One region of the Streptomyces sp. NPDC111507 genome, then DNA from elsewhere that is predicted to be linked to it. Evidence: riboswitches for the same ligand, from Rfam matches in the RefSeq annotation. Region 1 holds a riboswitch; each other region holds the start of a gene.
The links. A riboswitch is a leader RNA that binds a small molecule or an ion and turns the genes downstream of it on or off. The one in region 1 is predicted to bind cyclic di-AMP.

Region 1 (10,473 bases):
CGGGCGTCCCGGCCCGCGCCCTGTGCGCGGCTGATCCTCAACGCGGGGGTACGGCGGGTGGTCACCGCGTGGCGCGAGCCCGACACGTTCGTGACGGAGGCCGACGGGAACGGTCTGCTCGTGGCCGCGGGGGCGGACGTCGTCGTACTGCCGGAGTTCGAGGAGCGGGCTGTGGCGCCCAATCGTCACCTTCTCGCGGCCGGGTAGGGGCGGCCTCGCGGTCGTCCGCGAAAAGCCTGGTGAATCGGGCCCCGTGGATGGCGTACACTAATTTCAACGACGCGGGGTGGAGCAGCTCGGTAGCTCGCTGGGCTCATAACCCAGAGGTCGCAGGTTCAAATCCTGTCCCCGCTACTGAAGGCCAAGGGCCGGAACTCGGAAACGAGTTCCGGCCCTTGGTTTTTTCCCGTTCGCCGTTCCGGTTTTCCTGCCGCCCGGTTTTCCCGTTCGCCGTCCCGCCCCGGTTTTTCCCTGCCGACCCGACTTTCTGTAGTCTTCCGCTCACTATGAGTCGTCCTCGGTGGCTGGTCCGGCGCGCGCCGGCGCTCGCGCTGCTGCTCGCCGTGTGCGCGCTGTTCCTCGGGGCCTGTCACGGCGGTCATGACTTCGTGCCGGACGGCGGGACCGTCGTCGCCCCGGCCGGGCACCACCACGGGCGCGGCGGAGCGGGCGGCGTCCGGTGGTCGGCCTCGGACTGACGCGTCCCCCGGTCGGCCCCTCACCGCTCGCCCCCCGCCCCCGTGCCGGGAAGCCTGGACGGGTGGGGCAGCAGGAAGGAGGCGCGCAGCGGGCCGAGGAGCCGTACGGCGAGCCGTACGAGAAGCCGGATGACAAGCAGCACGACCGGTCCGGTGGGCGGTTGCCCGAGGACCCCGTGCCCGATCCGGGGCTGGGGGACGAGCCGGTGCCCCGACGGCCCGAGGCGGACCGCAGCCGGATCTCCTGCGCGCGCAGCCTCGTCCGGGTGCTGCCCGCGCTGCTCATCCTGGTCGGCGCGTTCTACGACTACTTCACCCCGATGGCCTTTACCGCGGGCCCCCTCTTCACGGCCGCGCCGCTCGTGGCCGCCCCGCTCTTCTCGCTGCGCGGCACCGTGCTCACCGGCGTCGCGGCGCTCGTCGCGGTGCTCACGATCCACATCCGGCTCGGCATCGTCCTCGAGGTGGACGCGCTCACGGAGGTCGCCACCGTGGCGACCGTCGGCGTGCTGGCCGCGCTCATCAACATTCTCGTCCGCCGCACCGACGAACGACTCGCCTCGGCCCACCAGATCGCCGAGGCGGCCCAGCGTGCCGTCCTGCCGGAACCCGACCGGCGGATCGGCGGCCTCGACGTCGCCGCGCGCTACGAGGCTGCGCAGGCGGGCGCGTTCATCGGCGGCGACCTGTACGCGGTGCAGGACTCCCCGCACGGGGTGCGGCTGGCCGTGGGTGACGTACGCGGGAAGGGCATGGACGCGGTGGCCGCCGTCGCCGTGGTCATCGGGGCGTTCCGGGAGGCGGCCGAGCAGGAGGCCACGCCGGAGGCGGTCGCGCAGCGGCTGGAGCGGGCGCTGGCCCGCGAGGGCACCCGGCGTGAGGGCCTCGACGCCTTCGAGGGGTTCACCACCGCCGTCCTCGCGGAGATCACGCACGAGGGCGGCCTCGTGAGGATCGTCAACCGCGGCCACCCGCTGCCGCTGCTTCTGCATGCGGACGGAACGCTGGTCACGCTCTCCGCCGCGAACCCCGCGCTGCCGCTGGGCATGGGCGAGTTGGGCAGCTGGCCGGACCGTGCCGAGGAGACGGAGTTCCCGCACGGGGCCACGCTCCTCTTCTACACGGACGGACTGTCCGAGGCCCGCGACGTGCAGGGGCGCTTCTACGATCCGGCCGCGCGCCTGGCCGGACGGACCTTCCCCGGCCCCGACGCCCTGCTGGCCACGCTCGTGGAGGAGGTCCGGCTGCACACGGGCGGCGCCCTGACGGACGACATGGCACTGCTCGCCGTACGGCGGCCGTAGCCACGGAAGGGGCGTTCTTGATCGATATCACGAGGGGTGATCGGTCGCTGTCCCTCCGCATAACAACTGATGCACCGTCAAATGACCGCCAGGTAGGGAGGCGCGGCCAACTCGCCCGATTTCCGCCGGTCATGGGCGGTAAGTCCTGGCCGAAAGTCGTTAATGATCAGTACGAACAGCTTGGAATCCGGTACCCGCGTCTATTAACGTTCGATAACGCAGCGCGGTCGTCCCAGCCGTCACAAGAGTCGGCTCCGTGCGCACGCGCCGAATCCCGCGAGGGAACCGGGGAACCACCAACTTGGGGTGAATCGAGCGTCTTTCACGGTGGAGACACCGTGGGTTGACGCGCGTAGGAGACCTTCCTGCTCCGAACCCGTCAGCTAACCCGGTAGGCGAGAAGGAAGGAAAGGAGCACGCCCACGTGGCGTCCAACCGGCCTGCCCAGCCCACTTCGTTCCCGCCGAACGACACCCAGACTTTTGGCTACGCCTACGGCAAGGACGAGGGCCCCTGGGAGGAGTGGAACCCCACCGAGGATTCCATCCGTCCCCTCCGTGGCCGGCACCGCGTCTCCAAGCAGCGCGGCGGAGGACTCGCCCGCAGCTCCACGGTCCTGGGCGTCGGCGTCATCGCCGCCGTCGGCGCGGGCGGCATGGCCACCGCGGCGCCCGGCAAGCCGCCGGTCTCCATCTCGCTGCCCGACCTCTCCTCGGTCACCGAATCGGCCAAGGCGCTGATATCCGACGGCGGTTCCAGCACGCCGAAGGGCTCCGCCACCCCGCTCACCAGCGCCGGTGTGACCAGCGCCGACGCCGCGCGGGGCAACACGGACGCGGGCGAGGCGCTGCGTGCCCGCATCATCCAGCAGGCCGAGTCGCAGCAGGACCAGATCGACAAGGCGGCCCAGGACGCCGCCGAGTCCGCCGCCGCGAAGAAGGCGGTCGCGCTGGCCGCCCAGCAGAAGGACGACGCCGAGGCCAAGGTCGCCGCCGCGAAGAAGAAGGCGGACGAGGACGCCAAGCAGAAGGCCGAGGCCGCGCGCCTCGCCGAGCTCGCCAAGAGCTACTCGCTGCCGACCTCCTCGTACACCCTGACCTCCCGCTTCGGTGACGCGGGCTCCATGTGGTCCTCCGGTTACCACACCGGCCTCGACTTCGCGGCCCCCACCGGCACGCTGATCAAGGCCATCCACAGCGGCACGATCACGGAGGCGGGCTGGGCCGGCTCGTACGGCTACCGCACCATCCTCACCCTCGACGACGGCACGGAGCTGTGGTTCTGCCACCAGTCCTCCATCAGCGTCAGCGTGGGGCAGAAGGTGGCCACCGGCGACGTCATCGGGCGCGTGGGCGCGACCGGCAACGTGACCGGGCCGCATCTGCACCTGGAGGTTCACCCGGGCGGCGGCAGCGCGATCGACCCGATGGCGTGGCTGCACAGCAAAGGCCTGAACCCCTGATCGTCCCCGCGGGCCGTATGCGGAATATGGGAATCCGCTACGGCTGTTGAAATAAGGCATGACTTCTCTACGCAAGCTCGGCTCCTCCGACCTCGAGGTCTTCCCGCTCTCCCTCGGCGGCAACGTCTTCGGCTGGACCGCCGACGAGGCGCAGTCCTTCGCCGTGCTCGACGCGTACACGGCCGGGGGCGGCAACTTCGTCGACACCGCCGACGGCTACTCCGCGTGGATCCCCGGCCACACGGGCGGTGAGTCGGAGACGGTCATCGGCAAGTGGTTCGCCGCGCGCGGCAACCGCTCCGACATCGTCCTCGCCACCAAGGTCAGTACCCACCCCGAGTACAAGGGCCTGTCCCCGGCGAACATCAAGGCCGCCGCCGACGCCTCGCTGCGCCGCCTCGGCACGGACTACATCGACCTCTACTACACCCACTTCGACGACACCTCGGTGCCGGTCGAGGAGATCATCGGCGCGCTGGACGAACTGGTCCGGGCCGGCAAGGTCCGGGAGATCGCCGCCTCCAACATCTCCGCCGAGCGGCTCGCGGAGTCCGTGGAGTTCTCCGACCGCGAGGGCCTCGCCCGCTACGTCGCCCTCCAGCCCCACTACAACCTCGTCTCGCGCGACACCTATGAGGGCCCGCTCCAGGAGGTCGCCTCCCGGACCGGCCTGGCCGCCATGCCGTACTTCGCGCTCGCGTCCGGATTCCTCACCGGCAAGTACCGCCCGGGTACGACGGTCGACTCCGCGCGGGCCGAGGGCGCAGGCAAGCACCTCGACACCGAGCGCGGCATCCGCGTCCTGGCCGCCCTCGACGAGGTCGCCGGGGCCCATGACGCGGAGGTCGCCACGGTCGCCCTCGCCTGGCTCGCCGCCCGGCCGACGGTCGCGGCGCCCATCGCCTCCGCACGGACGGTCGAGCAGCTGCCGGCCCTGCTGGCGGTCGCCGACCTGACCCTGACGGACGCGGAGGTGGCCAGGCTGACGGAAGCGTCCGCCTGAGGCCTACGACTGGTAGGGGTTGTACGCGGGGTACGGCGTTGCCGGGGCGGGATACGGGGTCGTCGCGCCGGCGGGGTACGGGGGTGTGCCGGCGGGGTTCACCTGGCCGGGCACCGGCGCGTAGCCGTACCCGGGCCACGGCGGCGGTAGCTGCGGCGGCACCGGTACGGCCGGGGCCGACGCGTGGGCCGCGTACGCGAGGGAGGGGCGGGCGACCTCCCGGCGGCGCCACAGCTCGTGCAGCAACTCCCGCTCCCGTACGACGAAGTCGGCGTTGGCACGGCCACTGCGCCCCCGGTGCCGCAGAAACGCCAGCGAGGTCGCGTACGCCTCGTACTGCGCGACCGAGCGCGCCGCCGCCCTGCCGAAGTGGTGGGCGGCGTAGTCGCGGGCCAGCCGCCGCGCCCGCATCGAGCCGAGCACGTACGGCTCGGGCGGGGTGAGCCACCCGGCCGCCGCGTACGCCGGGAGTTCGGTCCGTACGGTCTTCAGCTCCCGCTGCCGCGTCCAGATGACGAGGAAGGTGAGCAGACCGAACGCGGGCACCATGAACGCCCCGTACACCGCGTAGAAGCCGTACTCCCCGAAGTTCGACGAGCCGTTCCACATCGAGTGCGTGCCCATCGCGAGCAGCAGTCCGGTCAGGGGCAGCAGGACGCGGCGCACATGCTGGCGCTCGGCGGCCAGCGCCGCGATACCGAAACCGATTCCGGTGAGCACCGTGAACAGGGGGTGCGCGAAGGGCGACATCACGACGCGGACGAAGAAGGTCGCGGCGGTGACGGAGGCCAGGCCGTGGTCGCCGTTGAGCTGGTCCGTGCCGAAGGCGGTGCCGAGATAGAGGATGTTCTCGGTGAAGGCGAAGCCGGTCGCGGTGACTCCGGCGATGACGACCCCGTCGACGATCCCCGTGAAGTCCCGGCGGCGGAAGAGGAAGACCAGGAGCACGGCGGCGGCCTTCGCGGACTCCTCCACGATCGGCGCTATGACGGTCGCGCCGAGCGTGTCGGCGCTGGACGGGTCGGCGGTGGCGGTCGCTATCCATCTGGTCGCGAAACTGTTGGCGACGATCGCGATCAGCGCCGCCGCGCAGGCGCCCCACGCGAAGGCGAAGAGCAGATTGCGCCAGGGGCCAGGCTCCACCCGGTCCAGCCAGCGGAACGCGGCGACCAGGAGCGGCACGGGCAGCACGGCGAGGCCGAGCCCGACCAGGAAGCCCTCGGTGCCGGTCTGTTGGCGGACCAGGGCCAGGATGACGAGGCCGGAGAGCGCGAGCAGGGTGATCAGCGCGCCGTAGCGCACCCACTTCCGCTGCCACCAGTGCGCGTGCCGCAGTGCACCGTCGGCCGGCCCACCGGTGGGACCGCCGGGATACGTCGGGTACGGGGGGAAGGTGGCCACGGCATTGACCCTAACGAGGGAGGGGCGCTGCCCGCGACGGCGCCTGGTGGTGTTCGTCCGCGGGGCTTCAGTCGCCGGATGTGTCCTGGTCTCGGTGCTGTACGCGCCGGAACAGGAGGTCGTTCACCACATGACCCTTCTCCAGTCCCTGACCCTCGAAACGGGTCAGTGGCCGGAAGTCCGGACGAGGCGCGTAACCGCCGTCCGGCCGGGTGTTCTCGAAGTCCGGGTGCGCGCTCAGCACTTCCAGCATCTGCTCGGCGTACGGCTCCCAGTCGGTCGCGCAGTGCACGAGGGCGCCGGGCCTGAGGCGGGTCGCGGCGAGGCTGAGGAACTCCGGCTGGATCAGCCGCCGCTTGTGGTGCCGCTTCTTGGGCCAGGGATCGGGAAAGTACACGCGAAGCCCGCTCAGGGAGTCCGGCGTGAGCATCTCCCTGAGCAGAATGATCGCGTCACCGTTGCCGACGCGGATGTTGGTGAGGCCGTTCTGGTCCGCGAGATTGAGCAGGTTGCCCTGCCCCGGCGTGTGCACGTCGACGGCGAGGATCCCCGTCTCCGGGTCCTCCGCCGCCATCCGCGCGGTGGCCTCGCCCATCCCGAACCCGATCTCCAGCACGACGGGCCGCTCGCCCCCGAACAACTCCGCGAGATCGATCACCCGCTGCCCGTCGATGTCGAGCCCCCACTTGGGCCACAGCCGCTGCAACGCGTCCGCCTGGCCCGTGGTGACCCGGCTGCGCCGCGGCTGGAAACTCCGGATCCGCCGCTCGAAGTGCGATCCGGCGGGGTCGGCCTTCGGCCCGTCGGGGAACCGGGGCTCCCCTTTGGCCCGGACATGCCGATGGGGCTCACCTCCGGCGACGGAGCTGGACCGGGGCTCTTCGGGGGAGTCAATGGAGTCAGACACAGTGAGGACGATTTTACGGCGCCCCCGGGAGCAGCCTGCCGCCCCTGCCCGTCCCACTGGCTCCGCCCCGGACTTCCTCACCGGCCCGCAGACGAAGAACCCACCGGCCCGTCACCCCGTCACGTCCCCGCCAGCACCCCCAGCGCCCTGCGCGCAACCTCGCGGCCGATCGGGAGCGACGCCGTGGCGGCGGGAGACGGTGCGTTCAGGACGTGTACGGTCCGCGGGCCCTCCTCGATGAGGAAGTCGTCCACCAGGGTGCCGTCCCTCAGTACGGCCTGGGCCCGGACACCTGCCGAGGCCGGGATCAGATCGTCCGGCGTCACCGCCGGCAGCAGCCGCCGCACGGCCCCGGTGAACGCCGCCTTGGACACCGACCGCCGCAGCTCTCCCGCCCCGTACCGCCAGTGCCGCCGCGCCATCCGCCAGGAACCGGGCCACGCCACGGCCACGCCCACCTCACGGGGCCGGACGACCCCCCACCCGTACCCCTCCCGGGCGAGTGCGGGCACCGCGTTGGGTCCGATGTGGACGTCTCCGTCGATCCCCCGGGTGAGGTGCACGCCGAGGAAGGGGAAGGCGGGGTCGGGGACCGGGTAGACCAGGCCGTGGACCAGCTCGGGACGCGCCAGGGAGTAGTACTCCCCGCGGAAGGGGATGATCCGCATGCCGGGCTCGTCCCCGGCTAGGCGCGCGATCTCGTCGCAGTGCAGCCCGGCGCAGTTGACCAGCACCCGTGCCCGCACGACCGCCCCGTCCTCCGTGCGGACGGCGACACCGAGCGCGGGCCGGCGGTCGATGCGCACGACCTGCGCCCCGTACCGGATCTCCGCCCCGGAGGACTCGGCGAGCTGGCGGGCCACGGCGACGTAGTCGCACACCCCCGTCGTGCCCACGTGGATCGCGGCGAGCCCGCGCACCTGCGGCTCGTACTCCGCTATCTGGGCGGGGCCCAGCTCCCGCACCGGAATGCCGTTCTCCCGGCCGCGCTGCACGAGCCCGTGCAGACGGGGCAGCTCGGCCTTCTCCGTGGCGACGATCAGCTTTCCGGTGACGGCGTGCGCGATGTCGTACTCCGCGCAGAACTTCACCATCTCGGCGGCGCCCCGCACGGCGTACCGCGCCTTCAGAGAGCCGGGCCGGTAGTAGATCCCGCTGTGGATCACCCCGCTGTTGCGCCCCGTCTGATGCCGGGCGGGGCCCCGCTCCTTCTCCAGCACCGTCACCCGCGTGCCCGGCGCGGCGCGCGTGATCGCGTACGCCGTCGCCAGGCCGACGATCCCGCCGCCGATCACCAGCACATCGCAGTCGTAAGCGACCCGCACCTGTTCCACCTCCCGGCTTCAAGAGTGCACTGCGCCACTGACAATGCCTTCAAACCCAGGAAGCGGGCCGTGTCCCCGAAGGGGCGCGGGGCTGCGGCACGGTGCGGATCCGCCGCGTGGGCGCGACAGGCCCTAGTTCTAGGGCCTGTCCGGCGGATCATGCCGCAGACGTGGGGCTTGGCACGCACATCTGCGGCGTTGTCGTCGGTTGCCGACTCCCCCACTCTCGGCTTCGCTCGAGCGGGGGGACCCCCATCGCGTCGACGCCCTCCTCCGCCTTGCAGCTGTACGCACCAAGCCCCACTCGCCAGCGTCGATGAGGCACCGCCCGTTTCCTGCGACCTGATCCGCCGGACAGGCCCTAGGCCGGGGCCATCAGCAGCGGCCGTGCCCGCTCCCTCAGCTCCACCACACGCGGTTCGTCGCCGTAGGGCTCCAGACGGTGCAGAAGGTCCTTCACGTACTCCGTCGTGCGCGCGGAGGAAATCCGCCCGGCGACCTCCACCGCCCGTACGCCCTGCTCGCATGCCGCGTCGAGATTGCCCGACTCGAGCTCGGCGACCGCCGACACCACCAGTCGCAGACCGTGGGAGCGTACGAACTCCTCCGTCGGCTTCGACAGTGCCTGCTCGGTGAAGCGGCGCACCTGGCGCGGTGCCTTCAGGTCGCGGTAGCACTCGGCCGCGTCGGCCGCGAAACGGTCGTACGAGTAGAAGCCGAGCCAGCTCGGGTCGTGGTCGCCGTCCCTGGCCCGCTCCAGCCAGCCCTCGGCCGACTTCAGGGCCCCACCGGCCGCCTGGGCGTCACCCGCGCGTGCGTGGGCGCGTGCCTCGACGAGGCGGAAGAAGCTCATGGTGCGGGCGGTGGCGAGCCCCCGGTTGCGCTCCAGGGCGGCCTGGGCGAGGTCGACGCCCTCGTCGCCGAATCCGCGGTAGGTCGCCTGGAGGGACATGGAGGCCAGTACATAGCCGCCCAGAGGGACGTCGGCGGCGGCTCGGGCCAGGCGCAGGGCCTGGATGTAGTAGCGCTGGGCGGCCTCCTGCTGGCCCGTGTCGAAGGCCATCCAGCCCGCCAGGCGGGTCAGCTCGGCACTCGCCCCGAACAGGGCTCTGCCCACTTCGTCGGAGTAGGCGCCGAGCAACAGCGGTGCCGCCTCGACCCGCAGGCATTCCGGCACCATCGACGAACGCCAGTCGCCACCTCCGTACTTGGAGTCCCAGCGCCTGGCGTCCTCTGCTGCCTCGCGGAGCTTCTGCACATCGCTGTGGCCGACTTTCAGTGGTGCCCCGGAGCCCTCGGAAGGGTTCACGTCCCGCGCCACCGAACTGTCGGCCGGGGTTATCAGCCACCGTGAGGCGGGAGTCGCGTAAGCGCTCACTGCGAAGGATCCCGCCAGGGACTGCCAGATGCCGCCGCTGCCGGCCCGGCGGCCGGCGAGATCGAGGCGGTACAGCTCGGTGGCGGACCGCACCGCCTGCCCGACGTCACGGGGGAAGGCGAGGCCCACTTCGGGCGCGGGATCCGCGTCCGCCAGGCCGATCTCGTGGAGCGGCACCGGGCGGCCGAGCTTCTGACCGATGGCGGCCGCGATGAGATGTGGCGCCGCACCCTGCGGCACCATTCCCTTCGACACCCAGCGCGCCACCGACGTCTTGTCGTAGCGAAGAGTCAACCCGCGTTGAGCGCCAAGATCGTTGACGCGCCGCGCGAGTCCTGCATTGCTGATTCCCGCGAGGGCGAGAACGGCGCCGAGTTTTTCGTTCGGCCCGCGTTGCTCCCTGGACATGCGCCACCCCTCGACACAGACGGCTGCCGCGCTGGCATAACCATGCGGCATTCGTAAACCCAGCGTAGTTCGCCGCATCCCAAGCGTTAAGGGGCGTTGTTCCGGATGGCGGGATTGTGGTCCGTACGGAAGTACGGACGGTTGCATCGTGCTCCCGCTGTGTGGCCGTGCGCCCGTCCGTGCGCTCTTCTCCGGCCACCGGGGGAGCGCTTCCATGGATCGTGCGTGGGTCGGCCCGCTGTACTGGATCCAGTGGGCTGGGGGACACCGCCGCCTACATCCCCGCGGGCGGCGGACCGGTCCGGGAGGCGAACTCCGCCTCCCGGACTGTGCGTTGTCGGAGCGGTGCGCTGGGCCTGTACGGAGCGTGTGCACGCCTGTCCGCCCGCAGCCGATTTGGCCGAAAATCGACGGTGGCCTTTGCGGGCAAATATCGCTCCCACCACGTCACTTGAGGGCGCATGAGGTGCTTTCGGGGAGCGTACCGGGGGCGCATTCGCGTCGCCGATCCACCCCCGCCCACTCGTCGTTCCCAGTGAATCCTTCGTGATCGCCTTGCCTCGGGCGGGTGTTCGCATCTGCTTCGG
Region 2 (10,473 bases), on a different contig from region 1:
TCGCGGGGCTGTGGAGCGACGGCGGCTTCGGCGCGGCGAGCCGGACGTGGCACGCGTACCAGCGGGCGTTCGTGATCCCGGACGCGGACCAGGACCGGCCGGTGCTCTTCAACTCCTGGGAGGCCACCCACTTCGACATCTCCGAGGAGCGGCAGCGGGAGCTGGCCCGGCGGGCCGCGGAGATGGGCGTCGAGCTGTTCGTCGTCGACGACGGCTGGTTCGGGGCAAGGACGAGCGACCGCGCCGGGCTCGGCGACTGGGCCCCCAACCCGGACCGCTTCCCGCAGGGACTGAAGCCGCTCGCCGACGACGTGCACGCGCTCGGCATGCAGTTCGGGATCTGGGTCGAGCCGGAGATGGTCAACCCGGACAGCGAGCTGTACCGCGCGCACCCTGACTGGGTGCAGTTCCAGCCGGGGCGGACCCGGACGGAGTTCCGCAACCAGCTCGTACTCAACCTCGCCCGACCGGATGTCCAGGAGTACCTGTGGGAGCAGCTCGACGGCCTGCTCTCGAGCGCCCCGATCGACTATGTGAAGTGGGACTTCAACCGCTGCTTCACGGACGCCGGTTGGCCCGGCGAGCCGTATCCGCAGAAACTGTGGGTCGAGCACGTGGAGGCCCTGTACGGGCTCCTGGACCGGCTGCGCGCCGAGCATCCAGGGGTCGCCTTCGAGTCCTGTTCGGGCGGTGGCGGCCGGATCGACCTCGGCGTCATGGCGCGTACGGACCAGGTGTGGACCTCCGACAACACCGACCCGCTCGACCGGCTCGCCATCCAGCACGGCTTCAGCCAGATCCACCCGGCCCGGATCATGGCCGCCTGGGTCACCGACAGTCCGAACGCGCAGCTCAACGGTCGGATCAGTTCGCTGCGCTTCCGGTTCGTGAGCGCCATGGCCGGGGTGCTGGGGGTCGGCGGTGACCTGGCCGACTGGAGCGAGGCGGACCTCGTCGAGGCGCGGGAGTGGGTGGAGCTCTACAAGGAGATTCGGCCGGTCGTGCAGCGCGGCGACCTCTACCGGCTGCGGCCTCCGGAGGGCGGGCTGAGCGCCGTGCAGTACGTCCACGGCGACGAGACCGTCGTCCTCGCCCTGCTCCAGGCCCAGCGTCACGGCGAGCCGGTCGCCCCGCTCCGGTTGCGCGGGCTCGATCCGAGCGCCGCGTACGAATGCCGCGAAACGGGCGAAGTGCACCGAGGTGCGGTGCTGCTGCATCACGGGTTGCGGACGAGGCTGCGCGGGGACTTCGATGCGGCAGTTGTCCGACTACGCCGTATGTGAGCGATCTGTCCTTATTGATGCCTTAATTCTAATTGGAGCTGGAATAAAGGACCGTGGTGTGACCTGCGTGAGCAGCGTCATATTCGTGACGATGCGTTGCGGGCCCGCTTTCTCGATCCGCCCGAATTCCCGGGCGGGTCGAGAGGTGGCGGAGGTCATTGTCCACGGAGGGTGACCGGAATTCCGGCCTGGATCAAGAAAGGCATGCACGCAGAAAAGCCACATGGTTGGCGATGCGCCCCCATCTCGCTTACGTTCGCCCTCAATCCGGACGGACGCCCAATCCTGCCGCCGCCCGGTATCCGCACACCCACCGGTAACCGGCAGGAGCGGGGGACCCACAGGTACCACGCCTGTTCCGGTCTCCGGAACGGCTAGGGGTATAGCCGCGCAGCCGCGTGGCCGGGCATCTCCAGCCCGCACCCGACAGCTCACCCCGCAGGCGCCGGAGAGGAATTCTTCATGCCCGCGAAGGGTAAGCACCGCCGACCCAAGTCCCAGCGTTTCTCACGCTCGATCGCCGTGGCCGGAACCGGTGGCGCCGCCCTCGCGCTGCCGCTGATGGGGGCCGCCGGTGCCCATGCCGCGACGCCGACGGCCGCGGTTTCGTCCACTCCGGAAAAGACCGCGACCATTTACGGCGCGGCGGTTTCGGAAAAGACCGTGACGGTTTCGGAAAAGACGGCGACGACGTCCACGGTCTCGACGAAAACCTATTCGGTGAAGGCCGGCGACTGGCTCTCCAGGATCGCCGAGCGGCAGCACGTCAGGGGCGGCTGGCAGAAGCTCTACTCCGACAACCGCCAGGCCATCGGCAGCGACCCCTCGCTGATCCACCCCGGTCTGAAGCTCACGATCGGCGAGAGGGCCGCGTCGACCGACGACACCGAGCCGTCGACCAAGACGTCCACGCAGTCGTCCGCCAAGACGTCCACGCGGTCGTCGGCGCAGTCGGCCACCGGGTCGTCCGGCGCGGCGGACGCGCCCAAGACCCAGGCCGCCGCCCCCCGGGCCACCGGCACCGCCACCGACACCGGTTACACCCTGCCGGTCGGGGGCGCCACCATCGGCACCGGCTACAAGGTCGCCGGCAGCATGTGGTCCAGCGGCTATCACACCGGCGTGGACTTCGTGGTCCCGACCGGCACCACCATCAAGGCCGTCGCCGCCGGCACCGTCGTATCGGCCGGCTGGGGCGGCGCGTACGGCAACCAGGTCGTCATCCAGCACGCCGACGGCCGGTACTCGCAGTACGCCCACATGTCCGCCCTGTCCGTCTCGGCGGGCCAGACCGTGACCGAGGGCCAGCAGATCGGCCTCTCCGGCGCGACCGGCAACGTCACCGGTCCGCACCTGCACTTCGAGATCCGCACCACCCCGAACTACGGCTCGGACATGGACCCGGTCGCGTATCTGCGCTCGCACGGTGTCGCCGTCGGCTGACACCCGCCGCGCCTCTCACGTCTTCGAGGGTCGGACCCCGCGATCGCGGGGTCCGACCCTCGGCGTTTCGCCACGCGTCTCGGCGTGGTCCTTTCATGATCGGCACATTGCGGCCTTGTGGCACCTGCGCACGAGGTCTCGACACGGTGCGAGTGGGGCTTCACAGTGATCTCCGTAAGCGCTTTCTGCGTCTTCGGCGGCGGCATCGCGACCGTCGTCGCCACCGCAAGGAGCACGCCATCGTGAGACCTCGAAGACTCGGCGTCGGCACCGCCGCCGCGCTGCCGGCCGGTCTGGTCGCCGCGCCCTCGCACGCCACCGAACAGCATCCGCCGCCGCGCCGGATCGTGGAGAACCTGGACCGCGGTCTGGTCGCCGTCCCCTCGGGCAAGGGCACCTTCCTGAGCCGGCGGTTACTCGGCACGGAGTACGCGCTCCGCCCAGTTCTCGGCTCCGCTCGAACAGGGGGTGCCCCCACCGGGGACGCGATCGCGTTCACCGTGTACAAGGGCGGACGGCGGCTCGACCAGGCGCCGGTCACCCGGTCGACCACGTACCAGGACGACAGCCGGGGCACCGGCACCTACACCGTGCGTGCCGTCGTCAACGGCCCTGAGCGGAAGCCGAGTTCGGCGGCGCCCGACCTCGCGCGGGGCTACGCCGAGATTCCGCAGGCCGCCGCCGACGGATACACCGTGCAACACGCGTGGCCCGGTGACCTCGACGTCGGCCGGGGCAGCGCCGCCGACATCGACCCCGGCCACCCCGGCTACGCGTACTGGACCTCCACCGCCGACGTCACCCGCCCAGGCGCGGGCGTCTTCAACGTCCAGGACGGAAAGGTCTCCACGACCACGCCCGGCGTCAACTTCCGCATCTGGTGGGACGGCGACAAGGGCGCCGAACTCCTCGCGTGCACGCACGTCGACAACACGCACGTCGACAAGCGGGATCCGAAGGCCGAGACCAGCACGCGCCTCCTCGACCCGGCCGGTGTCGTCTCCGGCGCCCGCAACGCGACCCCGTTCTACGGCGACCTCCTCGGTGACTGGCGCGAGGAGATCCTCGCCGAGACCGGCGACCACACCGCGCCGCGCCTGTACACCACCACCGAACCGACGAAGACCCGTATCCACACGCTCGCCCAGAACCCCGGCCACCACCTCGGCCGGATCGTGCGCGGCTGTCTCCAGTCGACGTACACGGACTACCACCTGGGCACCGAGACCCGGCGGGTGCCGAAGCCCGCCATCACCACCGCCGCTCGCACAGAAGGAACCTCATGACCACCCGCAGAGCCTTCGCGACCCTCGCCGCCGGTGCCGCGCTGTCGACGCTCGTCCCTGCCACCGCCGCGAGCGCCACGCCGCGCCACCGTCGCGGCCGGCTCATCGCCCACGACGGCTTCCGCCGCGGCCTCGGCCAGTGGGTCACCGAACTGCAGGACGGCGGCACGGTCACCGCCTCACACGGCGTCCTGGACATCGACGTACCGAGCGGTGCGACGGTCTGGTTCAAGCAGCGGCTCGAGGGGCCGTACGTCATCGAGTACACCGCCACACCCGTCTCCGAGGGTGGCGTCAACGACCGGGTCTCCGACCTCAACAACTTCTGGAACGCCGTCGACGTCCGCTCCCCGGACGACCTCTTCGCCACTCCCCGGGGCGGCGCCCTGGCCGAATACGACTACCTGAAGACGTACTACGTCGGATACGGCGCCAACACCAACACGACCACGCGGCTGCGTCGGTACGTGGGGGAGCCGGGCGTCCGCCCACTCGTCTACGACTACACGGAGCCGCTGCTCACGGCCAACGAGCCGCATCGTGTCCGGGTCGTCTCGGACGGCTCCACGGTCCGCTGGTGGAACAACGGACGGCTCGTTTTCGACTACGTCGACCCGGAGCCGTACACGAGTGGGCACTTCGCGTTCCGGACCACATGGAGCCACTTCCGGATCGAGGGCTTCCAGGTGTGGCGGCTGTTCAACCACTCCTGACAGAGCCTTATTCCGGATTCGGTCACACTTTACGAGTGGCTTATCTCACCACCCGTCAACCCCTTCTTACGGTCGCGTAGCTCACATCGAAAGGTGAATCATGGGCCGATGTGGCAGACGATTCGAAGAGTGACAACAGATCAGTGATCGGGTCGTACGTGGCGGTGGGGGACAGCTTCACCGAAGGCGTGGGCGACCCCGGCCCCGACGGGGCCTTCGTCGGGTGGGCCGACCGGTTCGCGGTGCTCCTCGCCGACCGGCGGCCCGAAGGCGACTTCACCTACACCAACCTCGCCGTACGCGGAAAGCTGCTCGACCAGATCGTCGAGGACCAGCTCCGGGGCGCCAAGGAACTCGCCCCCGACCTGGTCTCCTTCTGCGCGGGCGGCAACGACATCATCCGGCCGGGCACCGACCCCGACGAGGTCGCCGAGCGCTTCGAGCGCGCGATCGCCGACCTCACCTCCGCCGTCGGCACCGTCATGGTGACGACCGGCTTCGACACCCGTACCGTCCCCGTGCTGAAGCATCTGCGCGGCAAGATAGCCACGTACAACGGGCACGTGAGGGCCATCGCCGACCGGTACGGCTGTCCGGTCCTCGACCTGTGGTCCCTGAAGACGATCCAGGACCGCCGCGCCTGGGACGGCGACCGCCTGCACCTCTCGCCCGAGGGCCACACCCGGGTCGCGCTGCGCGCCGGCCAGGTCCTCGGCCTCGAAGTGCCCGCGGACCCCGACCAGCCCTGGCCTCCGCTGCCGCCCCGCGGCACGCTCGAGGTCCGGCGCGACGACATCCACTGGGCACGCGAGTACCTCGTTCCGTGGATCGGGCGCCGACTGCGCGGGGAGTCCTCCGGCGACCACGTGGCCGCCAAGGGCAGTCTCTCGCCGGACGACATCAAGATGCGGATCGAGTCCGTGGCCTGAACGACGGGTCTCCGACGTGCCGGTGGCTTGGCGGGAGTGGGCGCGGCCCGGACCGAACTCGCCGCCGCGCCTGCGGCCCCTGTGGCGCGGCGGCGTCGTGCGGTGTCGTCGTGTGTCGACACGGCGCGGCGACGGTCGCCGAGTCGGGCGGGCGTGCCCGTGGAGGCCTCGCCAGTGGCTCGGCGGTGGGCAGGCCGCAGCCGGACCGATCCGCCCGGTGGGTGGTGGTGCGGCGACTGCCGACCGAACCGTCCAGGCGCGTGCCCCGGCGTGCGCCTCAGCGCACCGCCGCCGTCAACGCCTCTCGCGCGAGCCCCAGTTCCCGGGCGAGCGCCTCGTCCACCCACTCCTGGGCCCGCGCCCGCGACACCGCTCCCGTGTAGGCGGTCATCTGCACGGCGAGCCCGTCGAGCAGCGCCGTCAACCGCAGGGCGGCACCCGTGGGATCCGGGCACTCGAACTCGCCGGCCGCCTCTCCCTCCACGATCACCTCGGTGATCGCGGCCTTCCACTGCTTGTCGAGATCACGCGTGACCTCCTGAAGCGCGGGCTCGCGCAAGGCGGCCGCCCAGCCCTCGATCCACAGTCGCCAGCCCTTGGCCTGACCGGTCGGCGCGTACCAGCGCACGGCGGCGCGCAGCCTGCGCAGCGCCGACGTACGACGGCCGAGCAGCTTGCGCAGATGGGCGAGGTCGTCCTCGGCCGCGTAGGTGAACGCGGCGGCGACCAGCTTCTCCTTGGTGGAGAAGTGGTACAGCACCAACGCGTTGCTCACCCCGAGCACCGAGGCCACATCGGCGATGCGCACCGCCGCCACGCCCCGCGCCTCGATCTGCTCGATGGCGGCGCGCAGCAACTCCTCGCGCCGTTCCGCCACGCTCAACCGCACCCTCGCCACGCGGTAACCCTAATGCTCGACGGGGTCAGTCGACGAACTGGTAGTCAAACCGGATGCGGCCGTCCTCGTCGAGGACCAGGAACTCCCGGCCACCGCCCGTGGCCCGGCCCTCCCCGGTGTGGAAGGACTCCCAGCGGAACGTGATGACGTCCCGCAGCTGTTGGGCGGGTTCCTGGATCCGGAAGACGTAGGTCCCCGGGGCGACGAATGCGTCGTGGGCGCGGGTCACGCGCGTGTGCAGTTCGTCGTGGCCACGGGCCTCCAGGACGGCGGTGGTGAAGCCGAGGCCCACCGCGGTGTCCCGCATCTGCTGGGGCGGCCGGAGGACGTGCAGACCGTCCTGAGCCCAGAGTTCGTCCACAGTCCTGCGGCGGATCTCCGGATCGGGTTCGTTCCAGACGCCGATGTAGCGCTCGATCAGGTCCTGCGGGTCGATGGTGGGCATGGCTGCTCCCGGTACGAGTCGGACGTCGTGTGGGGAGGGGCGGTCACTCGCGCTCGCGCGCCCTCGCTGCACCGACTCTGCTGTCACCGGCCCCGCGTCTCAATTCCCCAGGAGGAATGGCGGGAGGGCCGCGAGGCGAATGACGGGAGGGCCGCGCGGCGGGTGTCCGTCAGCGGTACCACCCGAAGCGCTCCGCGATCACCGGCAGCCGGTCGGCGACGATGGCGTGCGCGGCGGCCCGTGGTGTCGTACCGTCGGCCTCCGCGCGGGCCAGCATCCGGTCGATCAGGTCGCGCATGGAACGCCGGGTGTACGCGAACGCCTCGTCCGCGTCCGCGCCGATGTCGCCGAAGAGCGTCCACCACCACCAGGCGTTCGTCCCGGAGTTGACCACGACGTCCGGCAGCACGACGACCCCGCGCGCGGCGAGCAGCTCCTCCGCCTCGGGCAGTACGGGCATGTTGGCCGCCTCGACGATCCAGCGGGCGCCGATCTGCCGCTGGTTCTCGGTGTCGACGGCGTACGAGACCGCCGCGGGAACCAGCACCTCCGCGTCCATGGACAGCCAGGCGTCGCCCGGGAGTTCCTGGTCTGCCGGGCGCAGCGCGCCGCGGTCGACCGTCCCGTAGGCGTCCCGCGCCGCGAGCAGCGCGTCGATGTCCAGCCCGTCCGGGTTCGCGATCGTGCCCTTGACGTCCGCGACGGCGACGATGGCGAGGCCCGCGCGGGAGAGGAAGCGGGCCGTGGCTCCGCCCATGGTGCCCAGGCCCTGCACGGCCACACGCGTCCCCGCGTGTGCCACCCCGGCCCGGTCCAGGGCCGCGAGCACCGACTCGGCGACACCGCAGCCGCCGACCAGTTCGTCGAGCCCGATCCCGTCCACGTCGACCGCGAAGGCGTCCGCGAGCCGCCGACGGGCCGTCGTCTCGTCGTCGAGCAGCGGGTACACGGCCTGGATGGACGAGACGAGCCCCGCCTCCTCGGCGGCCCGGTCGACCAGGTCCTGGGTGAGCCCGAGGTCCTCACCCGTGGTCCAGAAGCTCTCGATGTAGGGGCGCATGGCGCGCAGATAGCGCACCAGCAGGCCGTACGCCGCCGGATCCTGGGGATCGCAGTCGATGCCGCCCTTGGCGCCGCCCAGCGGGATGTAGCGGCCCTCAGGGTTGTAGTGCAGGGCCTCCTTCATCGTCATCCCGCGGGCGAGCCCGGCGACCTCGTCCAGGGTGCAGCCCGCGCGCATCCGCAGGCCGCCGCTGGACACGCCCCGGACGAGCCGGTCGACCACGAGATAGCCCGGTCTGCCCGTGACGTGGTCGGTCCAGGTGAGCGTGATCAGGGGTGCGGTCGAAGGCGGGGTGAGCGGCGCGGCCGACGGTGGGGTCGGGGGTGTGGTCATGGGCGTGGTCATGGGGTCTCCTCGGGGACGGCGATCAGGGTGGGACCAGGCGTGCGCAGCGCCTCGGTGAGGGCGAGAGCCAGCTCGTCGGGGTGGCACACGCGTGTGCCCTGTCCTCCGTAGGCGCGGGCCAGGGCGGGCAGATCGACCGGAGCGAGGTCCACCGCGGTCGGGCGGTCGCCACGGGCGGCCATCTCGTCGCGGATCTCTCCGTAGCCGCCGTTGTCGAACACCACGACGGGCAGCGGGAGTCGCAGCTGCGCGGCGGTCGCCAGTTCCTGCACCGTGAACTGGAGGCCACCGTCCCCGCTCAGCGCCACCACCTGGCGCTCCGGGCACGCCACCTTGGCGCCGAGCGCCGCGGGCAGCGCGTAGCCGAGCGTGCCGAAGCCGGTCGGGTGAAGATAACGTCCCGCCGGGCCCAGCGGGAGGTGCGGGAGCGCGCCGTAGTAGCAGCACTGGGCACTGTCCGAGGTGATGACCGCGTCGTCGGCCAGGACGGCGCGGATCGCCCGCAGGTACGGGATCCAGCGCGTGTCGCGCTCGGCACTCCCGGCGTACCGCGCGTCCCGCACCGCGGCGACCTCGTCGACGTCGATGCCGCCTCGCGGGTCGGGGATGTCGTGTCGCACGCGCGCGTGGAGACCCATTTCCGACAACAGCCCCTCCAGGGAGGCCCGCGCGTCGCCGACGAGCGCGATGTCCGTGGGCAGCCCGGAGTGCATCTGGTCCGGGTCGAGGTCGGCCCGGACGAGCGTGCCCCCAAGGGCGGTCGGCGGCGACCAGAAATCGGATTCGGCCAGCTCCGTGCCCACGGCGAGGACGACGTCACGACCCGCCAGCCACTTCTGCACTGACTCAGTGTGCAGCGAGACGCCGAGCGAGAGCGGATGCCGCTCGGGTACGACGCCCTTGCCGTTGGCGGTCGTCACGACGGCCGCGCCGCACGCCTCCGCGAGAGTCAGACAGGCGGTCGCGGCGCCGCGCGCGCCACCGCCGAGCACCAGTGCGGGCCGCCGCGCCTCCCGCAGGGCGCGCGCGGCCCGTCGTACGGCCTCGGCGTCCGGCAGGGTCGGCGCGATGGCCGGGGCGAGCCGCACCGGGCCGGCGGGCTCGGCCGCCGTCAGGAGGTCCAGCGGCACCTCGAGGTGCACCGGGCGCGGTCGCCGCGTACGGAAGAGGGTGAACGCGCGCGCCACGGCGGCGCCGATCTCGGCCACCGAGGAGACCCGGTGGCTGAACGCGGCGACGCCCCGCAGTGCCTCGGTCTGGCTGCGCATCTCGTGCAGCAGCCCGGTCGACAGCCGAGGGTGGTGCAGCGGCATACCCGGGGAGACGACCAGCAGGGGCACGCTGTCCGAGTAGGCCTGCCCGACGGCGGCCGTGACGTTGAGGAGCGCGGGACCGGTGGTCGTGATCACGACACCGGGGCGGCCGGTCACGCGCGCGTACCCGTCGGCTGCGTACCCGGCGCCCTGTTCATGGCGCGGGGTCGCGTGCCGTACGCCGTACGCCGCCAGGTGCCGGTAGATCTCCAGGTTGTGCGTGCCGGGGATGCCGAACGCCTGTGTCACGTCATGCGCGGCGAGCGCCCGGACGAGCGCCTCGCCACCGGTGAGCACGCCGGTGCGCGAGTCGGTGCTCAGGTCGGCCTCCATGGCGCCTCCAGGTGCGGAACGAGCGGCGCGACCGAAGACCCACCGGCATCTTTACTGAATCGCCATTCAGTATCGGGAGGGACCCCGAAGTCTGTCAATTTACTGAACGGATCATCAGTAGTCGGTCTGAGGCGCCCCGCCGGTCCACCTTCTCCGCGAGTGCCTTGGGGCCTGGGGCGAGGACCGGCGAGGACCGGCGAGGACCGTCCCGTGGGTGCGCTTCGCCTACCGCTCCATGAGGAGGCTCGCAGGGCGGCCCGGACCTCGCGGTGTGTACCGGGGACATCGCGCTGTGACACCGTCGACCCGGCGCTGTCAGAGGGGCCGACCATAATGGGAGGCCTGACCGACTCCACTTGGAGGTACCGTGACCGGTTTCCGTACGTTGAGCTCCGGGCTCCGCGCGTTGCAGCCCGCCGCCT
Region 3 (10,473 bases), on a different contig from region 1:
ACCCGGCGTCCACAACGGCCGCGCCGCCACCCGTCGGGACCAGCGTGAACTTCAGCGGCACCCCGGTCTTCGCGTCCACCGCGACGGTGATCGCGCCGACCGTGGAACCGGACTGCTTCGGCTTGATGAGCAGCTTGTAGGCGTCACGGCCCGCGACCTGCGCCGTGCCGTCGACCGTCACGGAGGTCGTGTCGTCGACCGACTTCAGGGCCTCGTCGGCGAGCTCCTTGGGCGTCGTCGGGACGTTCTTCGGCGCCTTCTCCTGGCCCTTTTCGGCTTCGGGGGCCGTCGAGTGGTACACCTCGTTCGACTTGCTGTCGTACGCCCACACGTCGTTGCCGTTGTGGATGATGCTGTACTCGGCGGCGTTCTCCAGGACGGAGACCTTGGCCTTGTCCGGGCCGTCGGCCGCGACGCGCACCGTGTGCGTGCCGGAGGCCAGCTCCATGAGCTTGGACTGCGGGTCGGCGGAGGAGCCGCCGGACCCCTTGGTGGCGCCGGACAGCATGCCGCTCTCCAGGCCGCCCAGGCTGGGCAGTCCAAGATCGGTGCTGACCTTGACCGTGCCGGACAGCTGCTGGACGTCCGACTTGGCGATCTTCTCGATGAGCTGCTCTGCGGTGATCTTCGGCAGGCTGGGGTCGCCGGAGTCGGCGAGCGCCGGGACGAGCCCGATGGTCGCGGCCGCCACCCCCACCACTGCGACCGGAACGACGTAACGAGCCGCCTTGCGCCGGCCTGCGCGGACGTCGTCGGCCTCGTCGGGCAGCCCTTCCGCCCCGGCGGTCCTGTCGGATTCGTACGGTGCCATGTGTGCCTTACCTCCGTCGTCGGCGGCGGCCTACCGTCCTCACTTCTCCACCCCTATAGCCGCCATTCTCACCCGAACCGGTGAGGAGTGGTGTTCTCAATCTGACCAAATCGTCCGACGAGAAGCGTCAGACCCCGGACTCAACTCCACGTAGTCCTGCGGTATGACGTGAGGAGGCGGTGGCTCCCCCGACCCGTAGGGGTTGGGGAAACCACCGCCTGAGCCTCACAGCGCCCCGGTACCCGTCAGCGCTGCACGAACACGTAGTCCGCCTGGTAGGGCACGCCCACGATCGTGCCCGGCGAGCAGGAGCCGGCCGGGGCGACGCCGCCCACGGTGTTGAGCCGCAGGATTTCCTGCGTGTCGGCCAGCAGACCGCGGTGCTTGCCGGAACTGGTGGCCTTGAGGTCCAGCTCGGCGATGTTCTTGTCGCCGTTCGGAGTCTTGGAGATCACCGCTCCGGTGACCGCGCTGCGGTCGGGCGCGACCCATTGCGGCGTACCGGAGTTGGGCTTCACGAACGTGTGCACGATGTCGCCACCGAGCAGCGCTGCGACGTCACGCTGAGCGAAGGCGTAGCCACCGCCCTCGGCAGGCTTGCACTCGTAGATCTGCTTGCCCTTGACCACGGACGCCTGGAAGTTGCCGAGGGCGTTACGGAAGTCGAAGGAGCCGGTGACCTTGTGGAGCTGGCCGCGGACGGCTCCACCCGGGAACTCGGCGGTGTGCAGATTGGCGTAGAACGCCCCCGGATCGTTCTTCAACCGCTCCAGCAGGGCGGCATCCTTCACCTTCACGGTGCCGACCACGTGGTGGCCCTTGATCCTGCCGAGCAGCCCACTGAAGTCGATCTTGACGCCGCCGTTGGTGCCCTTGGCGCCCTGGTGGATGTGGAGCATGGTCGGCCTGCCGGTGCCGCGCCAGGTCACGGCGACGGACACCTTGTCCCCCTTGACCTTGATGAACTCCAGGGCCGCGCCGTCCTTGTCGCCGACGGCGGGGCCGCCCTGGACGGGCACCTCGTTGGCGCCACGGAGGCTGGTGGCGAAGAGGGTGCCGCCGCTGCCGCCGACGACTCCGCTCTGCGCGACGATGGTCTGGTCGCCGTGCGTCGAGTGGCTCATGCCGCCCTGGCCACTGTGGTGGCTGCCGCCGGCGGCGACCGCCGGGATGACGGCGGCGGCGACACCAGCTGCGGCTGCCACCGCGACACCGGCCATGATCAGGCCCTTGCGACGCATGTCCGACATGGCGTTGAACGTGGCGTTCGATTCCATGATTCTTTTTTCTCCCCGTAATGCAGCCGACGCCCCCTGCGTCAGCTTCTGTACGGGAGTACGGACCGATTCCTACCCTGGACTCAATCCAACAATGTGACGTGCGCCACAGGAGGGAGGGCCTCTTCACCCGCCCCGGGGAGGGCGTACGTCAGCGGCTCGCTCCGGGCACCTATCCGGCCCGGTGCACCACCGCGTCCACCAGCTCCATGAGCGCCGCCTTCGCATCGCACTCGGGGAGCGGAACGAGCGCGGCGCGGGCCTCCTCCGCGTAGCGCACGGTGTCACGGCGGGCCTGCTCCAGCGCGGGATGCGTCCGCAGCAGGGCCAGCGCCTCCGCGTGCCGGTCGTCGTCCGTGAGGTCGGAGGCAAGCAGCTCGCACAGCGCGATGTCCTCGGCGAGACCGAGCCGCTCCGCCCGCTCACGCAGCCGCAGCACCGGCAGCGTGGCGATGCCCTCGCGCAGGTCCGTACCGGGCGTCTTCCCGGACTCGTGCGAGTCGGAGGCGATGTCCAGCACATCGTCCGCGAGCTGGAAGGCGACGCCCAGCCGCTCCCCGTACTGCGTCAGCACGTCCACGACCGTCTCGTCGGCGCCCGACATCATCGCGCCGAACCGGCACGCAACGGCGACCAGCGAGCCGGTCTTGCCGCCGAGCACGTCGAGGTAGTGGTCGACCGGGTCGCGCCCGTCGCGCGGTCCCGCCGTCTCCAGGATCTGTCCGGTGACGAGCCGCTCGAACGCCTCCGCCTGGATACGGACGGCCTCGGGCCCGAGGTCGGCCAGGGTGTGGGACGCGCGCGCGAAGAGGAAGTCGCCGGTGAGCACGGCGACCGAGTTGCCCCAGCGGGTGTTCGCGCTGGGCACGCCGCGCCGCGCGTCGGCCTCGTCCATCACGTCGTCGTGGTACAGGGTGGCGAGATGGGTCAGTTCGACGACCACGGCCGAGGGCACGACACCCGGCGCGTAGGGGTCACCGAACTGCGCGGCGAGCATCACGAGCAGCGGACGGAACCGCTTCCCGCCGGCGCGCAGCAGGTGCTGCGCGGCCTCTGTGATGAAGGGGACCTCGCTCTTGGTGACTTCGAGCAAGCCCTCCTCCACAGCCGTCAATCCGGCCTGGACATCGGCTTCGAGAGCCTGGTCCCGCACGCTCAGCCCGAACGGCCCGACGACGGTCACGAGAGGTTCTCCTGTCTGCTGACGATCACATGGCGAACTCGGTCGATCATTCGGTCGATGACACGGTTTGTCGATGTGTCGCTGCCATCACTCAAGTCAGCGTATCCGGTCACGTTTCGATCACCACGAGCGCCCACCGTCCCCACTGCCGACTTCCTCCCGACTTCCCTCTCCCCCGCCACCCGATGTCCCCCGAGCGGCAGACAGTCCCACACCCGGGCGGTACGGGATCACGGGCGACATGTTCTTGATCAGTCGATACGACCGGATATGAGACGTATTGACTGATCGGACGTGGTTGAGGACCGACCGCCGAAGACGACCGGGGCACCGAGGACGACCCCTGGGCACCATGGACACCCAGGACACCGTGATGAGCATGCACATCCGTACGTCCTTCTCGCACGAGACGACTCACGAGGATCTGTGGATCCCTCTCCCGGACGGCACCCGCCTGCACGCGCGTGTGGCGCCCGCTGACCGACGCGCCCGTCCCCGCGCTCCTCGAATATCTCCCGGACCGGCTCACCGACCGGACCGCGCCACGCGACTGGCAGCGCCACCCCTGGTAGGCGGGCCACGGCCACGCCTCCGTCCGGGTGGATGCCCACGGTTACGGCAACTCGGAGGGCGTGCCGACGGACCCGTACGGGGAGAGTGAGCGGGCCGACGGGGTGGAAGTGATCCACTGGCTGGCGGACCGGCCCTGGTGCAACGGCGCGGTGGGCATGTTCGGCATCTCCCGGGGCGGCTTCACCTCCCTCCGGATCGCGACCCTCGCGCCCGAACCGCTCAAGGCGATCGTCACGGTCTGTGCGACCGACGATCCCTATGACAACGACGGGCACCGCATGGGAGGTTCCGTCCTCGCCGTCGAGACGCACGCCCGGGCGGCGACGGCGCTCGCCGACGTCGCCCGTCCGCCGGAATCCGGCGCACGTGGGCCGGGCGATGTGGCGCGACATGTGGGTGAAGCGCCTGGAGACGGTGGAGCCGTTCATCCATACGTGGCCGTCCCACCCGAACCGGGACGCGTACTGGCGCCACGCCGGTGTGCGCGAGGACGGGGGATACGGCGGGATCCGGGCCGCCGTGCTCGCGGTGGGCGGCCGGTACGACCCGTGCCGCGACACGGTGTTGCGGCTGGTCGAGAGCCTTCCCGCCGACCGTGTGCGCGGCCGGATCGGCCCCTGGTGCCACCAGTACCCGGACCGGGGCCTGCCGCCGGGCCCGGCGATCGGTTTCCTCCAGGAGACGCCGATGTGGTGGGACCACTGGCTCAGACCGACCGGTACGAGCGTCACCGAGCCCGGGCCTGCCCCGACCGCGACCGCGGCCCTGGCCCTGGCCCTGGCCCTGGCCCTGGCCCCGACGCGATCGGCCGTCCTGGCCTCGGCGTGATCAACAATCCCGGCCTCGGCGTGGATGACGTTCCTGACCCCGGTGCGACCGCCGATCCGGGCCCTGGCGTGGACGGCGATCCAGGGCCCGGCGCGAACGACGATCCAGGGCTCGGCGTGGACGGCGATCCGGACCCCGGCGTGAGCAACCGTGGCGTCATGACGGAGCCCCTCCTGCGCTCCTACGTCATGGCCGCGCCCCCCGGCGACGACGTACCCGTCCCTTCCCGGCCACTGGGTGGGCGACACCGCCTGGCTCTCCCCCTCCGTGACCCCGATCGCGTACGCGCTGCGGGGCGCACCGGTGCCGGTGCGCTCCCCTCAGCACACGGGCGTGGACGCGGGCCGTTTCCGCCCCGTCGGGAACGACGCGGACCTGCCGCCGAACCAGCGGGAGGAGGACGCGAAATCGGCCTGCCTCGAGTTCGAGGTCCCGGGGGGAGACCTGGATCCTGGGGCGCCCCAGGGTCCGCCTCCGCCTGACGTCCCACTCCCCCTGAGGCCAGGCGATCGCCCGGGTGTGCGACGTCGCTGCCGACGGTTCCTCGACGCCGGTGACCCGGGGTGACCCGAACCTGACAGCGCGCTATGACCCCGACCAGGCGGTCTCCTGGAAACCGGGCTCTACGGAGGACGTGGTTTTCGACCTGGCCGCCATCGGCTACGCATTCCCGCCCGGCCACCGCATCCGGCTCTCCCTGTCCACCGCCTCCTGGCCGTGGATCTGGCCCCAGCCGGGCTCGGCGGCGGGGTTCGTCCTGGACCCGGCGGGCAGTTCCCTCGAACTTCCGGTGCGAGCGAGGGAGTCGGACCTGAGGATCACCTTCGAGGAGCCGGAGCAGTCCGAACCCCCAGGAGTGACATCCCCGGTCACCTTTGACGAGCCCGCCCCGCGCGCCTGGTCGCCCGTTACGTGGCGAGGGGCGAGTGGCGACTGGAGGTCGACCTTCGCCACGACGGCACCCGTGTCCACCCGGACGGCCTCGAATGCACGGAGGACGCCCGGGACACGTACACCATCCACGAGTCGGACCCGCTCTCCGCCCGTACCCGCTCGACGAGGTCGATCCGTCTGCACCGCCCGGAGCTGCCCCGGGACGCCCGGGTCGAGACACGCTCCGAACTCAGCTGCGACGACCGGGAGTTCATCACCTCGAACGAGCCGATCTGCCTCGAACGAGCCGATCTGCAAGGACGGCAACGAGGTGGTCTTCCATCGGACGTGGGAGAGAAGAATCCCCCGGACGGCGGACTGGAGACCCGGCCACGGCATGGGCAACCCTGAAGAGCATGGCGCGGACCGGTGAGTTCCTGATGGCCCTGGACGAGGGGATGCTCGCGTACTTCCGCGAGATGGCCGACGAGATGGTCACGCGTTTCGGAATCCCCCGGGCCGAGGCGGTGGCGAGGATCAACAGGGCTTACGCGGGGCAGGAGTTCGGTCCCCACCCGGACCTGATGTGCCACGAACTCCCCGAATACTGGGCCTACGGCCTCTACTTCAAGCCCAATGCCGGCCGGCTGCCCGACGACGACCCCGACACGGACCTGTCCGTATGGGAGGTCCGCCCGGCTCCGCCCGCGGGCTCACCGGCCTGGACACTCGAAGCGCGATGTCCGATTTGCCGCCAGTGCCGCTTTATTTCTGCTTGGTCGCGTGAATTGGGTCACTCCCATGCGAAGTGGGCCCTTTATCCCCTCTTGACGACTCCCCCTTTGCATAAGGCAAGTTGAGCGTCGCGTTCCGGATTAATCGGGCATTTTCTCCCTCGTATCACCCAGGTGAAAGCGATCTACACCGGGAAATGAGGGCTTGTTCCGGACATGTGCTCTCGCATACGTTCACGTCGATCCGGACGGACCGCCCAATCCTGCCGCCGACCGGAATACCCCACCCACCCACACAGACGCACGGCAGGAGCGGGGGACCCAGGTAAGCCGCCGATCCGGACACCGGAACGGCTAGGGGTGAAGTCGCACACACCGTGCGGCCGGGCAGCTCCCGCCCGAACCCGACAGCTCACTTCGCAGGCGCCGGAGAGGAATTCGCCATGTCCGCACGAGGCAAGCACCGCAACTTCAAGATCCAGGGCATGCTCACTCGGGGCATCCTCGCCGCAGGAATGGGCGGAGTCGCACTCGCCCTTCCGCTCGTGAGCGCGACCTGCGCGCAGGCCGCCACGGCCACCAGCACCGATGTCCAGCTCATCACCTACAAGGTGGTCGCGGGCGACACCCTGGCCACGATCGCGAAGAAGTACCCCACGAGCGGCGGCCCGGCGAAGCTGTACACCGCCAACCGCGCGGTCATAGGCCCCGACCCGACGACGCTTCGTCCGGGCCTCACCCTGACCGTGGGCACCAAAACCGTCCAAACCACCACCAAGAAGACCCCGGCGAAGACGGCGCCCACCAACTCGAAGACGTACGCGAACAACCTCGACGGTTGGATCAAGCACTCGCTGGACATCATGGCCCGCGCCAAGATCCCCGGCACCTACAACGGCATCCACCGCAACGTCATGCGCGAGTCCTCCGGAAACCCCCTGGCCATCAACAACTGGGACTCCAACGCCAAGGCCGGCATCCCCTCCAAGGGCCTGCTCCAGGTCATCGACCCCACGTTCAAGGCCTACCACGTGCCCGGCACGTCGATGAACCCCTACGACCCGGTCGCGAACATCACGGCCGCCTGCAACTACGCGGCGGCGAAGTACGGCTCGATCGACAACGTCAACGGAGCCTACTGACAGGACTGGCGGGGCTGGCGGGGCCGGTAGGGCTGGTACGACTGCCGGGGCTGATGCGGCCAACACGACCGATATAGCCCATATGCCCGATGTAACCGATATGGCTAGTGAGGTCGGAGAGACTCGGAGAGCTGCCGGGACCCACCGGGCTCTCCGGACTCCCGGAACCGGTCCGACCGGTACGGGAACAGCCGCTCCAGCACCACCGCGATCCCGTCGTCCTCGTTCGACAACGTCACCTCGTCGGCCACCGCCTTCAGCTCCGGATGGGCGTTGGCCATGGCGACCCCCCTGTCGGCCCAGTCGAACATGGGGATGTCGTTGGGCATGTCGCCGAAGGCGATGGTGGCGGCGGGAGTGAGACCGAGGTGGGCGGCGGCGAGCGCCAGACCGGTTGCCTTGGTCACGCCGCATGGCTGGAGTTCGACGGTCCCGGGCCCCGACATGGTGACGGTGGCCAGCGAACCCACCACGCCCCGGGCCGCCGAGGCCAACTCGTCGTCGGACAGCGACGGGTGGCGGAGCAACACCTTGCTGATCGGCTCCGTCCACAGGTCGTCGCGGTGATGCACCCGTACCGCCGGAAGCGTCGGATGCGGCATCACGTACCCCGGCTCGATGAGCGTCAGCCCGTCCACGCCGTCCTGGTCCACCGCGGCGTAGAGCAGCCCGACCTCCGCCTCGATCTTGCCGAGCGCGGTCTCCGCGAGTTCCCTGTCCAGGGTCACCGACCACAGCAGTCGGTCCGTCGCCGCGTCGTACAGCTGCGCCCCCTGCCCGCACACCGCCAGTCCCGTGCCGCCGAGTTCGTCGAGCAGAGGTCGTACTCTCGGCGCCGGGCGCCCCGTCACGACCAGGTGTCGGGCGCCCGCCTCGGCCACCCTCTCCAACGCGGCCCGGGACCGGTCGGAGAGGGTGTCGTCGCCGCGGAGCAGCGTTCCGTCCAGGTCAGTGGCGATAAGTGAATATGCAGTCGGAGCGGCCATGATCCGAAGAATACGGATCGAACGACTCATCGGCCCGGCGTGAACCGGACGACGTCCGGTATCCCGTCAGCAACGCCGTTCACCGTACGGGGCGTACCGGGCGTACAGAGTGCACTTCCGCCCCCGCCCACCGAGCGGGCGGTACGAAAAGACTCCGAGCGGAATGTCACTCCAGAGGATGACGCGGCTGCGGTGACTGTGGCCGCCTGAGCCCAACACAAGCTCCGACGCGACGGGTTGGGCCCCGCCCACGGCGTGGCCCACCAGTCACCGTCCCCTCCGGCCGTACGGACCCCGGCCACCTCACCCGTGCGCGCCCGCCAAGTGCTTGGCCAGCCGCGGCGAAGCGAACTCCGTACCGCACACGAACCGCATCACCGGCCCGTACGAAGCCGCCGCCGGCAACCCCGTGAAGTACAGCCCGGGCACCGAGGAGCAATACCCCGCACCGAGCTTGGGAGTGCCGCGGCTCACCGCGAGCGCCGTACGCAACTCGTGTCCCAGGAAGTCCATCGCGGCGATGTCGACGCGATATCCGGTCGCTGCGATGACATGGTCGGCGGAGAGTTCCTCGCCCCGACCGCCCAGGGTCCGCACGGAGAGGACCGGACGCCCGTCGGAGACGTCAGCGCGAACGATCCCGGAGACCTCGCTGACCTCGACCTTGCCCTCGAAGCGGTCGCGCAGCCACCACGCCCCGAGGGGGCCGAGCACCCGGCGGACCAGGTAGTGCCGGGCGTCGGCGGGCAGATAGCGGTAGGGGTGCGGGTAGTAGCTGAGCGCCCACAGGGACCAGGCGCGCCCGAAGGGCGACTCGGGACGCAGCTTCGGCTGTTTCCAGGGCGGTGCGCCGAAGGCGACCCTGCCCCGTCCCCGGGACACCACCCGGACCTGCGCGCCCGCCTCCGCCGCGAGCGCCGCCGTCTCCAGCGCGGACTGGCCCGCGCCGACGACGATCAGTTCCTTGCCGGAGAACCGGGCGAGGTCGTGGTGCTGGGAGCTGTGCGAGACGGGGCCGGTGGGCGTGGGTCCGTCCGCCGCCGCGCCGCCGAGCTCGGGCGGCAGATGCGCGAGTCCGTACAGTCCCGTGGCCACGACGACCGCCCGCGCCGTGAACGACTCCCCCGAGTCCAGCTTGAGTTCGAAGCCCTCGCCGCCCCGGCGGTCGACGGACACCACCCGCACCCGCTCCAGCTCGGGCACCAGCTTCTGCTGGAACCACTCGCCGTACGCGATGAACGTCTCGACCGGAATGATGTCCTCGTCCGTGACAAGCCGGCGGATCCCCGCCGCGTCGCAGTAGTCGGCGATCGTGTGGCCGGGCTGCGGGGCATCGAGGCTGGACGCAACCGGGGTCGATTTGAGAAGCATCCCCTCGGGCATATGGTCACGCCAGCTCACCATGGGCTCGCCGAACACGCGCACCGGGATGCCACGCGCCCTCAGATGGGCGGCGGTGGACAGGCCGAACGGGCCGGCACCGATGACTGCTACCGGATGAATCACGAAGTCCCTCCCCAGGACGTACGTTCGTCACTTCGTGGTCGTACTGGTGCTGCTGCCACGGCGGTTGGTCCGCCACAGCTGATAAAGATGCCTCGCGCCCGGCCGCACGAAGCGCGCGAGCATCGTGAAGAACGGCCGCAGGTCGTCACCCGCGAGCCAGGCCAGCTCCGTACCGCTCGCGCGAGCCGGCGCGTGCGGGGTCGTGTAGCCGCTGCGCCGGTAGGCGAGCAGGGCCGGCAGGTCGATGTTCTCCACGATGTACCGGTGACCGGCCCGCTGTTCCCCTTCGGGAACGGTGCGCCCGGTCAGGTCGAGATGCATGGCCCGGACGACGTCGATCCCCGACTCGTTCTCGAAGAGCCGGAATTGCGCGCCCATCCGGGGGTTGAAGTCGAGGAGTTTGTACCGACCGTCGCGCCGGTCGAAGCGCAGGTCGAGGTCGATGACGCCGCTGAAGCCGATCTGTTTGATGAAACGCGCGGCGAGGTCCGCGAGTTCCGGATTGTCGACGACGTACGCGTTCGCCGTCATTCCCGCGTGCGGCGGCCAGGAGCGGACCT

Region 2: linked by a shared signal. The riboswitch ahead of ACZ7M2_RS46110 (M23 family metallopeptidase) and the one ahead of ACZ7M2_RS44940 (M23 family metallopeptidase) in region 1 are both predicted to bind cyclic di-AMP.
Region 3: linked by a shared signal. The riboswitch ahead of ACZ7M2_RS12120 (LysM peptidoglycan-binding domain-containing protein) and the one ahead of ACZ7M2_RS44940 (M23 family metallopeptidase) in region 1 are both predicted to bind cyclic di-AMP.

What each region holds. Positions count from the first base shown of each region.
Region 1 covers NZ_JBVKBU010000020.1:15,486-25,958, reverse strand. The annotation lists gene ACZ7M2_RS44960 (dihydrofolate reductase family protein) at 1-207, shown strand, start outside; tRNA gene ACZ7M2_RS44955 (tRNA-Met) at 281-354, shown strand; gene ACZ7M2_RS44950 (hypothetical protein) at 507-698, shown strand; gene ACZ7M2_RS44945 (PP2C family protein-serine/threonine phosphatase) at 875-2,002, shown strand; cyclic di-AMP (ydaO/yuaA leader) riboswitch at 2,258-2,415, shown strand; gene ACZ7M2_RS44940 (M23 family metallopeptidase) at 2,427-3,464, shown strand; gene ACZ7M2_RS44935 (aldo/keto reductase) at 3,523-4,467, shown strand; gene ACZ7M2_RS44930 (PrsW family intramembrane metalloprotease) at 4,471-5,868, opposite strand; gene trmB (tRNA (guanosine(46)-N7)-methyltransferase TrmB) at 5,936-6,775, opposite strand; gene lhgO (L-2-hydroxyglutarate oxidase) at 6,895-8,100, opposite strand; gene ACZ7M2_RS44915 (MFS transporter) at 8,462-9,886, opposite strand.
Region 2 covers NZ_JBVKBU010000021.1:71,252-81,724, reverse strand. The annotation lists gene ACZ7M2_RS46115 (alpha-galactosidase) at 1-1,283, shown strand, start outside; cyclic di-AMP (ydaO/yuaA leader) riboswitch at 1,585-1,743, shown strand; gene ACZ7M2_RS46110 (M23 family metallopeptidase) at 1,746-2,726, shown strand; gene ACZ7M2_RS46105 (rhamnogalacturonan lyase family protein) at 2,969-4,012, shown strand; gene ACZ7M2_RS46100 (DUF6250 domain-containing protein) at 4,009-4,725, shown strand; gene ACZ7M2_RS46095 (SGNH/GDSL hydrolase family protein) at 4,869-5,654, shown strand; gene ACZ7M2_RS46090 (TetR/AcrR family transcriptional regulator) at 5,932-6,552, opposite strand; gene ACZ7M2_RS46085 (hypothetical protein) at 6,578-6,997, opposite strand; gene ACZ7M2_RS46080 (Glu/Leu/Phe/Val dehydrogenase dimerization domain-containing protein) at 7,167-8,393, opposite strand; gene ACZ7M2_RS46075 (5-guanidino-2-oxopentanoate decarboxylase) at 8,402-10,051, opposite strand; gene ACZ7M2_RS46070 (MBL fold metallo-hydrolase) at 10,419-10,473, shown strand, end outside.
Region 3 covers NZ_JBVKBU010000002.1:1,000,696-1,011,168, forward strand. The annotation lists gene ACZ7M2_RS12095 (LolA family protein) at 1-811, opposite strand, end outside; gene ACZ7M2_RS12100 (CHRD domain-containing protein) at 1,057-2,088, opposite strand; gene ACZ7M2_RS12105 (polyprenyl synthetase family protein) at 2,261-3,271, opposite strand; partial or broken gene ACZ7M2_RS12110 (CocE/NonD family hydrolase) at 3,651-5,978, shown strand; gene ACZ7M2_RS12115 (hypothetical protein) at 5,962-6,405, shown strand; cyclic di-AMP (ydaO/yuaA leader) riboswitch at 6,558-6,718, shown strand; gene ACZ7M2_RS12120 (LysM peptidoglycan-binding domain-containing protein) at 6,723-7,421, shown strand; gene ACZ7M2_RS12125 (HAD family hydrolase) at 7,526-8,407, opposite strand; gene ACZ7M2_RS12130 (FAD-dependent oxidoreductase) at 8,711-9,913, opposite strand; gene ACZ7M2_RS12135 (carboxylate--amine ligase) at 9,941-10,473, opposite strand, start outside.